DNA from 2 places in the Duganella hordei genome. Region 2 is predicted to be linked to the other one. Evidence: predicted binding sites of a transcription regulator. Region 2 holds the regulator's gene; the other holds the start of a gene.
What was found. Region 2 encodes NrdR, which represses ribonucleotide reductase genes. Its sites were predicted from a motif close to CACNANATNTNGTG; they were not measured.
Positions count from the first base shown of each region.

Region 1: the regulator NrdR is predicted to act here: its motif matches at 3,955-3,968, upstream of ABWW33_RS08940 (ribonucleoside-diphosphate reductase subunit alpha).

Region 1 covers NZ_BPWI01000003.1:184,247-189,210, forward strand. The annotation lists gene ABWW33_RS08935 (ribonucleotide-diphosphate reductase subunit beta) at 1-772, opposite strand, end outside; gene ABWW33_RS08940 (ribonucleoside-diphosphate reductase subunit alpha) at 862-3,816, opposite strand; gene ampD (1,6-anhydro-N-acetylmuramyl-L-alanine amidase AmpD) at 4,060-4,686, opposite strand; gene ABWW33_RS08950 (sigma-54-dependent transcriptional regulator) at 4,683-4,964, opposite strand, start outside.
Region 2 covers NZ_BPWI01000025.1:25,850-30,813, forward strand. The annotation lists gene ABWW33_RS30555 (pilus assembly PilX family protein) at 1-459, opposite strand, end outside; gene ABWW33_RS30560 (PilW family protein) at 456-1,415, opposite strand; gene pilV (type IV pilus modification protein PilV) at 1,433-1,999, opposite strand; gene nrdR (transcriptional regulator NrdR) at 2,106-2,576, opposite strand; gene glyA (serine hydroxymethyltransferase) at 2,637-3,884, opposite strand; ZMP/ZTP riboswitch at 3,980-4,117, opposite strand; gene ABWW33_RS30580 (SDR family oxidoreductase) at 4,266-4,964, shown strand, end outside.

The DNA.
Region 1 (4,964 bases), on a different contig from region 2:
TGCCGAAGTTGCAATGCATCGACTCGTCGCGCAGGATGTACTGGTACTGCTCGGCCGCGCCCATCATCTTGTTCTGGCGGCCCAGCGCCAGGATCTGGGTGAAGCCGACGTAGAAGAACAGGCCTTCCATCAGGCAGGCAAACACGATCAGGGACTTCAGCAGCTTCTGGTCGCTTTCCACGGTGCCGGTGGTGAAGGCCGGGTCGGTCAGCGTGTTGATGAACGGGATCAGGAACTCATCCTTGTCGCGGATCGACTTGACTTCGTTGTAGGCGTTGAAGATCTCCGCCTCGTCCAGGCCCAGCGACTCGACGATGTACTGGTAGGCGTGGGTGTGGATCGCCTCTTCGAAGGCCTGGCGCAGCAGGTACTGGCGGCACTCGGGGGCGGTGATGTGGCGGTAGGTGCCCAGCACGATGTTGTTGGCGGCCAGCGAGTCGGCGGTGACGAAGAAGCCGAGGTTGCGCTTGACCAGGCGGCGCTCGTCCTCGGTCAGGCCGTTCGGGTTCTTCCACAGCTCGATGTCGCGCTGCATGTTCACTTCCTGCGGCATCCAGTGGTTGGCGCAGCCGGCCAGGTATTTGTCCCAGGCCCATTTGTACTTGAACGGCACCAGCTGGTTGACGTCGGTCTTGCCGTTGATGATGCGTTTGTCGTCCGCGTTGACGCGCAGCGCGACTTGCTCGGCGCTGCCTTCGGTGGCGGCCAGAGCGGCTTGATTGACAACTTGCGATGCGGCCGGTGCGGCCTCTTCGTCCCAGGACAGCGACATGGTGGTTTCCTTCTGAATTCGGTGTCAAAAGAACCGCCCGGACGGGCCGGGACGGTTCACTCTATATATTAGTACGTTTTATGGCCAGCTTATTGGCAAGCTTCGCATTCCTCGAAACCGTCGTCGCCCGGACGCAGGTAGCAGGCCGCGCCGTCGGCTTCGGCTTGCGCCACCGACGATGCCGATGCCGCCGAGCCGGCCATGGCCGCCGCGGCAGGACCTGCCGCCGCCATGGCGCTGGCCGACATGCCGCCGTCCACGGACACCGCGTTCAGCGCGCCGGTCTTGGTGGTCGACTTCTCCATGTGGGTGGCGGCGATGGTGCGCAGGTAGTAGGTGGTCTTCAAGCCGCGCAGCCAGGCCAGCTTGTAGGTCTCGTCCAGCTTCTTGCCCGAGGCGCCGGCCATGTAGATGTTCAGCGACTGCGCCTGGTCGATCCACTTCTGGCGGCGCGAGGCAGCTTCCACCAGCCAGGTCGGCGAGACTTCGAACGCGGTTGCATAAATGTCACGCAGGTCTTGCGGGATGCGGTCGATCTTGGCCAGCGAGCCGTCGAAGTACTTCAGGTCGGAGATCATCACCTCGTCCCACAGGTCGCGCGCCTTCAGGTCGCGCACCAGGTAGGCGTTGATCTCGGTGAACTCGCCCGACAGGTTGGACTTCACGTACAGGTTCTGGAAGGTCGGCTCGATGCAGGCCGACACGCCGATGATGTTCGAAATGGTCGCGGTCGGAGCGATCGCCACGCAGTTCGAGTTGCGCATGCCGAACTGCTTGATGCGGTTGCGCACCGGGGTCCAGTCCATGGCGGCCGAGGTATCCTGCTCCAGGTAGCCGCCGCGTTCGTCGGCCAGCAGCTTGATCGAGTCCTGCGGCAGGATGCCACGGTCCCACAGCGAGCCCTTGTACGACTGATAGTGGCCGCGTTCCTCGGCCAGCTCGGTCGAGGCCAGGTAGGCGTAGTAGCACACCGCTTCCATCGAGGTGTCGGCAAACGACACGGCGGCGTCCGACGAGAACGGCACGCGCATCATGTGCAGGCAGTCCTGGAAGCCCATCACGCCCAGGCCGACCGGACGGTGGCGCATGTTGGCGTTGCGGGCCTTGTCGACGGCGTAGTAGTTGATGTCGATGACGTTGTCGAGCATGCGCATCGCGGTGCGGATGGTCTTCTGCAGCTTGACGTGATCGAGCTTGCCTTCCTTCATGTGGGCCGGCATGTTGACCGAGCCCAGGTTGCAGACGGCGATTTCGTCAGGGCCGGTGTTGAGCGTGATCTCGGTGCACAGGTTCGAGCTGTGGACCATGCCCACGTGCGACTGCGGCGAGCGGATGTTGCATGGGTCCTTGAAGGTGATCCATGGGTGGCCGGTTTCAAACAGCATCGACAGCATCTTGCGCCACAGGTCCAGCGCGGCGATCTTCTTGAACACGCGGATTTCGCCGGCGGCGGCCTTGGCTTCGTAGCCCAGGTAGGCTTTCTCGAAGGCCTTGCCGACCAGGTCGTGCAGGTCCGGGCAGTCGGACGGCGAGAACAGCGTCCACTCGCCTTTTTCCATCACGCGCTTCATGAACATGTCCGGGATCCAGTTGGCGGTGTTCATGTCGTGGGTGCGGCGGCGGTCGTCGCCGGTGTTCTTGCGCAGGTCGAGGAATTCCTCGATGTCCATGTGCCAGGTTTCCAGGTAGGCGCACACCGCGCCCTTGCGCTTGCCGCCCTGGTTGACCGCGACGGCGGTGTCGTTGACCACCTTGAGGAACGGCACCACGCCCTGCGATTTGCCGTTGGTGCCCTTGATGTGGGCGCCCAGCGCGCGCACCGGGGTCCAGTCGTTGCCCAGGCCGCCGGCGAACTTGGCCAGCAGCGCGTTTTCCTTGATCGCGTCGTAGATGCCTTCGAGGTCGTCCGACACGGTGGTCAGGTAGCACGACGACAGCTGCGAGCGCAGGGTGCCGGAGTTGAACAGGGTCGGCGTCGACGACATGAAGTCGAAGGTCGACAGCAGGTTGTAGAACTCGATGGCGCGCGCTTCGCGGTCCGATTCGTTCAGCGCCAGGCCCATGGCCACGCGCATGTAGAAGGCCTGCGGCATTTCGATGCGGATGTCGCGCACGTGCAGGAAGTAGCGGTCGTACAGGGTTTGCAGGCCGATGTAGCCGAACTGCAGGTCGCGGTCGGCGACCAGCGCCTTGGCCAGGCGGGCCAGGTCGAACTCGGCCAGCTTGGCGTCCAGCAGTTCTTCCTTGATGCCCTTGGCGATGTATTGCGGGAAGTAGGTCACGTATTCGGCCGCGGCCGCGCCCTGCGCGACTTCCTTGCCGAAGACTTCCTTGCGGATCGTGTGCAGCAGGATGCGGGCCGTCACCTGCGAGTAGGCCGGGTCTTTTTCCATCAGCGCGCGGGCGGCCAGGATGGCGGACTTGTGCAGCTCTTCGACCGGCACGCCGTCGTACAGGTTCTTGACCGTCTCGGCCAGGATGGCGTCGGCGTCGACGTGTTTTTCCAGGCCGATGCAGGCGGCGTTGATCAGGCTCGAGACGCGGTTCATGTCGAGCAGCTTGCGCTCGCCGTTTTCCACCACGTGGATCTGCGGCGCGTCGATCGCGGCGGCGGCGCCTTGCGCCTCCTTGGCGGCGCGGCGCTCTTCCATGTGCTTGGCGCGGTACAGCACGTAGGCGCGGGCGACGTCGTGCTCGCCGGAGCGCATCAGCGCCAGCTCGACCTGGTCCTGCACGTCTTCGATGTGGAAGGTGCCGCCCGATGGCTGGCGGCGCACCAGCGCGGTGACCACGCTGGAGGTCAGCTGTTCTACCAATTCGCGGATGCGGGCCGAGGCGGCACCCTGGCCGCCGTTGACGGCCAGGAAGGCCTTGGTCACGGCAATCGCGATTTTCGACGGTTCAAACGCGACGACCGCGCCGTTACGGCGGATGATGCGGTAGTCACCGAGGTCGCTGGCGGCCGTGATCGGGCTGCTGGCGGTACTCGCAGCGGCTGCTGGTACCAGCGCTGGATTGATGGTGATGTCTTGAGTAGATTGCATTTAAGCTCCCCGATAACAGCGTGCAGTCAGTGCTGCGCGACGTATGTTGTGTAAAAAAATGCCATAAAAGGGTGTGTAACCGGCCCGGCAGGCTTGTCATCCCCACAAGATTCAGTGTCTCGGCAATACGAGAATAACTACTAGATCTAGTGATTGATCAGAACCTATCCACTGATTGTAGTGGTCACACCGTAGCACGGCAAGTGAGAAATTTTGATATTTCCAGCAATTTTGCTCTTGACATTAAAGAAGCCCAATGGGGAAGCCAAGTTCAGCGCTAGCGCCTACTAACATTGCCTCTTTCCTAAGCAGCTTTTGATAGTATTCCCAGTCGAACATCGGCCCCGGATCGGTTTTGCGGCCCGGCGCGATGTGTTCGTGGCCCCGCACCTCGGCCAGCGGGTAGCGCGTTTGCAGCGCCGCCGTCAACCCGGCCAGCGCCCGGTACTGGGCCGCCTCGAACGGCGTGTCGTCGGTGCCTTCGAGCTCGACGCCGATCGAAAAATCGTTGCACCGCTCCCGTCCGCGGAACGCCGAGCGGCCCGCGTGCCAGGCCCGCTCGCCGGCGGCGACGTACTGCAGCACGCGGCCGTCGCGGCGGATGAGGAAGTGGCTCGACACTTTCAGCCCGCGCAGGTCGGCGAACGAGGGGTCGGCATTATAGTCGATCCGTCCGCTGAACAGGTCGGACACGTGCGGGCCGCCGTAGCGGCCGGCCGGCAGCGAGATGTTGTGGATCACCAGCAGCGTGATGTCGTCCGGGTCGGGGCGGGCGTCGCGGTGCGGGCTGTCGTAGCGGCGGGCGGCGGGCCACCAGCCGTCGGCGCCGACCGGCGGCAGCGGCGCGGCGGGCGGCGATAAAACGCTCACGCCTCCGGCTCCTGGATGTTCAGCTTCTGCATCTGGTAGCGCAGCTGGCGGAAGCTGATGCCCAGCAGATGGGCGGCCTGGGTGCGGTTGAACTGCGTCTGCGCCAGCGCGCGCAGGATGATGTCGCGCTCGATCTGGTTCAGGTAGTCGGGCAGGCTGCTGGGCAGCGCGTCCAGGTGCGGCAGCGGCGGCGGGGCCGGGGCGGCCGGGGCGCCATCACCGGCGGCCCCGCCCTCGGGCGCCGGCGTCGGCGGCAGGCCGAGCGCCGCCGCTTCGCT
Region 2 (4,964 bases):
AAAGCCGATCGCGGTCACGCGGTAGCAATAGCTGGCCGCCGCGCCGGCCGACGCATCCTCGCCCGGCGGATGACACTCCATGCGCTCGATCACATAGCGTGGCTTCTTGAACGGCAGGAAGCCCTCGCCGGTCGACATCGCGGCGCCGGTTCGCGCGCCATAAGAAAGCGTGCATTTGCCGCCGTCTTCCACGCCGGACAGATCCACCCGCTGCCAGACCGGCGCAGCACCGGGCACCGCGTCGCATGGCACCGCAGGGCCGGCCTGTATATCGCGCTCCGCATCCGCCAAGGCATCCTCCGCCGCCTGAAACGCCACGTCCCGGTCGCGCTCACCACGCGCGGCCTTCTCGCCCTGCAAGCTCATTTGCGCCGCCGACACACCCAGCAGCATCACCAGGATCAGCATCATCAAGCAGACCAGCACGGTCACGCCCTGCTGCCTCCGCGCGCGCTTCATCCGCCGCTCCGGTTGCGCAACGCGACTGTCATGCCGACCACGCGCCGCGCCCGCGTGCGCTGGGCCGCCGGCAAGCTGCCTTCCATGATGCGCACGCCCTCGTCGTCGCCGTGCGCCTCGGAATACGCGGCGCCGAACAGATCGAATTGCGTCGCCACCGTGTCGGCGCGCGAGTTGCTGTCGCCGTGCAGCAGCAAGGCGACCTTGATGCTGCACACGCGCTTCCACCAGGTCTTGCGGTTCAGGTCGCGCTGGCGTTCATCCGGCGTGCCGCCGACCAGCGCCAGCGCGGCATCCAGCGCGTCGACCGTCCTGGCGTTGACGTAAGTATTGGGAATGCCGTCGGCCACAACGTCGGTGTCCAGCCCGTACAGCACTTGAAAGGAATCGACGCCGTGCACGATCGCATCGGTGCCCCAGCCGGAGGCGCCACGGTATTTGCAGCGCAGCTCCGCTTCGCCGGCAGCATCGGCGGCGACATAGAATATGCTCCAGCCGCGCTCCGCCTCCGCGTGCGGTATGGCGACGCCAAAGCCGGCGCAGTTCAGGCTGGAGCCGTCGCCGTTGCCGCCCTCGCCCGAACCGGAGAAGCGCAACGCCAGCACGTCGCTGCCGTGCGCCACGGCCGGCAATGGCGCGGAGATGTCCGCGCTGCCCCGGCCGATGCCGCTCGCGTCCAGTCCGGCAACGGGCGCAGGCGCGTCGGCCGCCAGTTCGGCCGGCGCGGCCTTGCTGTCCCAGTTGACGTAGGCGCTTTGGCGTATGGCCTGCGCCATGATGTCCAGTGCCTGGCGGCCGTCGTCGTTGAGCCAGGAGTTTTCATTGTGGTTGCGGTAATTGCCGGCGGCCGCCAGCAGCAAACTGCCGGCCACCAAGGTGACGAGCAGGCCCAACAGCAGCGCGATGGCGAATTCGACCAGCGTCCAGCCGGCCGGGTGCGAGGGCGGCGATCGCATGAGCAGCCTCGGCGCGTTCATCGCGTCGCCCCCACCGCCAGCGCGACGCCGGGCGCGAATTCGCCGGCATCGTCCTTGCGCGGCGTGCCGTCCGGATTCTTGCCGTGCCAGCCGACCTTGACCACCAGCGGCGCGCCGGCCCCGCCGCCGCATGCCCAGCGCAATTTTCCGCCCACCCACAGGCCGGCATCGCGGCACACCAGCACGCGCCCCGCCGGCAGCCGGTCGCGCACCTGCACCTTGATCTCGTACAGATCGAACGATGCCAGCTGCGCGCTATCGCAGGCGCCGCCATAGCACAGCGCCGCCGGCGCCGACGGATGAGGATCGGCCAGCGCGTCGTAGTTGAGCAGCAAATAGGGATTGGCGCCGTCGCCGAGGCGCATTTGATCGGCGTTGGCGCGCATGCGCTCGGCCAGGCTGGTGGCCAGCTGCGTTGCCTGCGACACCAGCACCGCCTGATGCCGCGTGCGCAGCGCCGCCAGTTGCATCGCCACGCCGCCGACGATACCAAACGCCAGCAACAGCACGGCGACCAGTATTTCCACCAGCGTAAAACCGGACAACAAAGCACGTGCGCGCACGGCACACCTCCGCAAAGTCGATCACGACTGTGCTAGAAGTTAGCAGCGCTTACTGCAGAGAGTATGAGATGTATCAAAAGTGCGCCAGCCGTAGGCCGGCGGACGATCAAGCCTTGCGTGGCTTGCGGTCCTGGCCGACTTCGGCAATCGCATCCTGGAACTCGGCCAGGTCTTCGAAGTTTTTATACACCGACGCAAAGCGGATGTAGGCGATCTTGTCCAGGCGCTTCAGTTCCTGCATCACCAGCTCGCCGATGTAGCCGGTGTCGACTTCGCGCTGTCCGCTGGTCAGCAGCTTTTCTTCAATGGACAGTATGGCCGCGTCGACGGCGGGCGCCGCCACGGGCCGCTTGCGCAAGGCCAGGGTCAGGCTGCCGCGCAGCTTGGCCGCCGCATACTCGGTGCGGCTGCCGTTCTTCTTGACCACATACGGCATCACCAGTTCGATGCGCTCATACGTGGTAAATCGTTTATCACATTTACCGCAGCGCCTGCGCCGGCGTATGGAATCCCCTTCCTCGGATACACGCGTATCGAGAACCTGGGTATCGTCATGCTGGCAGAACGGACATTTCATATGGGCATGCGCCTCGGTGGTAGTGTGACGCCGGCGGTCGCCGGCGTCACGATGCTGCAATTACTTGGCGTAGACTGGGAACTTGTCAGCCAGCACCTTCACCGCCGCCTTGACGCGCTCGATGGTGGCCGCGTCGTGCGGGTTGTCCAGCACGTCGGCGATCAGGTTGCCCACTTCTTCCGCTTCCGCTTCCTTGAAGCCGCGAGTGGTCATCGCCGGCGAGCCCAGGCGGATGCCGGAAGTCACGAATGGCTTCTGCGGATCGTTAGGAATGCCGTTCTTGTTGGTGGTGATGTGCGCCGTGCCCAGGATCGCTTCCGCTTCCTTGCCGGTCAGGTTCTTCGGACGCAGGTCCACCAGCATCACGTGCGACTCGGTGCCGCCGGAAACGATGCGCAGGCCGCGCTTGATCAGGGTCTTGGCCAGCACGTCGGCGTTGATGACGACCTGTTGCTGGTAAGCCTTGAACTCGGGGGTCAGAGCTTCCTTGAACGCGACAGCCTTGCCGGCGATCACGTGCATCAGCGGGCCGCCCTGGATGCCTGGGAAGATGGCCGAGTTGATGATCTTCTCGTGCTCGGCCTTCATCAGGATGATGCCGCCGCGCGGGCCGCGCAGCGATTTGTGCGTGGTCGAGGTGACGAAGTCGGCGTGCGGCACAGGGTTAGGGTACAGGCCGGCGGCGATCAGACCGGCGTAGTGCGCCATGTCGACCATGAAGTATGCGCCCACCGCTTTGGCGACGGCGGCGAAGCGCTCGAAGTCGATCTTTTTCGAGAACGCCGAGGCGCCGGCGATGATCAGCTTGGGCTTGTGTTCCTTGGCCAGCGCTTCCATGGCGTCATAGTCGATGTCTTCCGCAGCGGTCAGGCCGTAGGAGACGACGTTGAACCATTTGCCGGACATGTTCAGCGGCATGCCGTGGGTCAGGTGGCCGCCTTCGGCCAGCGACATGCCCATGATGGTGTCGCCTGGTTTCAGCACGGCGAAGAACACGCCCTGGTTGGCCTGCGAGCCCGAGTTAGGCTGGACGTTGGCCGCTTCCGCGCCGAACAGCTGCTTGACGCGGTCGATCGCCAGTTGCTCGACGACGTCGACATACTCGCAACCGCCGTAGTAGCGCTTGCCTGGGTAGCCTTCGGCGTATTTATTGGTCAGCTGCGAACCCTGGGCTTCCATCACCGCTGGCGAAGTGTAGTTCTCTGAGGCGATCAGTTCGATGTGATCGTGCTGACGGGTGTTTTCTTTTTGAATGGCGCCGAACAGTTCCGGGTCAACGCTGGCGAGGGTGTGATCTTTTGCGAACATGAAAAACTCCAATCGATTGAGTAGCTTGTTACTGGCAGTTGGATCGAATGAGGGAAGCCGATAGCGGACAGGCAGCCTCTTCGTGCATTTCCATCGTGGGCTGCCCAGGCGAACGGCTATTGAAATCTCACGTTTCCCGGTGGATGCCCACCTTTCGCCGACAGTCGGAAAACGCACCAAATCAGGGACGTTTTGCCGATTCCTGCAGCTTTTCGCCAGTTACGTGAGACGTAATGGAAGCCCGATTGTAATTTATGCGCCAGAATTGAGCAAGGAAATGATTGCATTAAAAATAACTTTAAAGCCTTTTTCATGGCCGCCATAAGCAAAGCAGTCATTTCGGCTACAATTTTCCCCAACATTGACCACCAAGGATAGATCATGATCGTCTTCATCACGGGCGCCACCGCCGGCTTCGGCGCCGCCATGGCACGCACCTTCGTCCAGAACGACCACAAAGTGCTGATCAGCGGCCGCCGCGAAGACCGCCTGCAGGCGCTGTCGGCCGAACTGGGCGCGGCCGCCCGCCCCCTGGTGCTGGACGTGACCGACAAGGCCTCGATCAAGGCCGCGCTCGACAGCCTGCCTGCCGAATGGCAGCAGATCGACGTGCTGATCAACAATGCCGGCCTGGCGCTGGGCGTCACGCCGGCGCATGAGTCGTCGCTGGAAGACTGGGACACGATGATCGCCACCAACTGCAGCGGCCTGGTGGCGATGACGCGCGCGATCCTGCCTTCGATGGTGGCGCGCGGCAGCGGCACCGTCATCAACCTCGGCTCGGTGGCCGGCGACACGCCCTACCCGGGCGGCAACGTCTACGGCGCCACCAAGGCGTTTGTCGAACAGTTCACGCTGAACCTGCGGGCCGACCTGGTCGGCACCGGCGTGCGCGCCACCAACCTGGCGCCAGGCCTGTGCGGCGGCACCGAGTTCTCCAACGTGCGACTGAAGGGCAACGACGCGGCGGCGGCCAAGGTCTACGAAGGCACCGAGCCGCTGACGGCCGAGGACATCGCCAACACCGCGTACTGGATCGCCACGCTGCCGCCGCACATCAACATCAACCGCATCGAGATG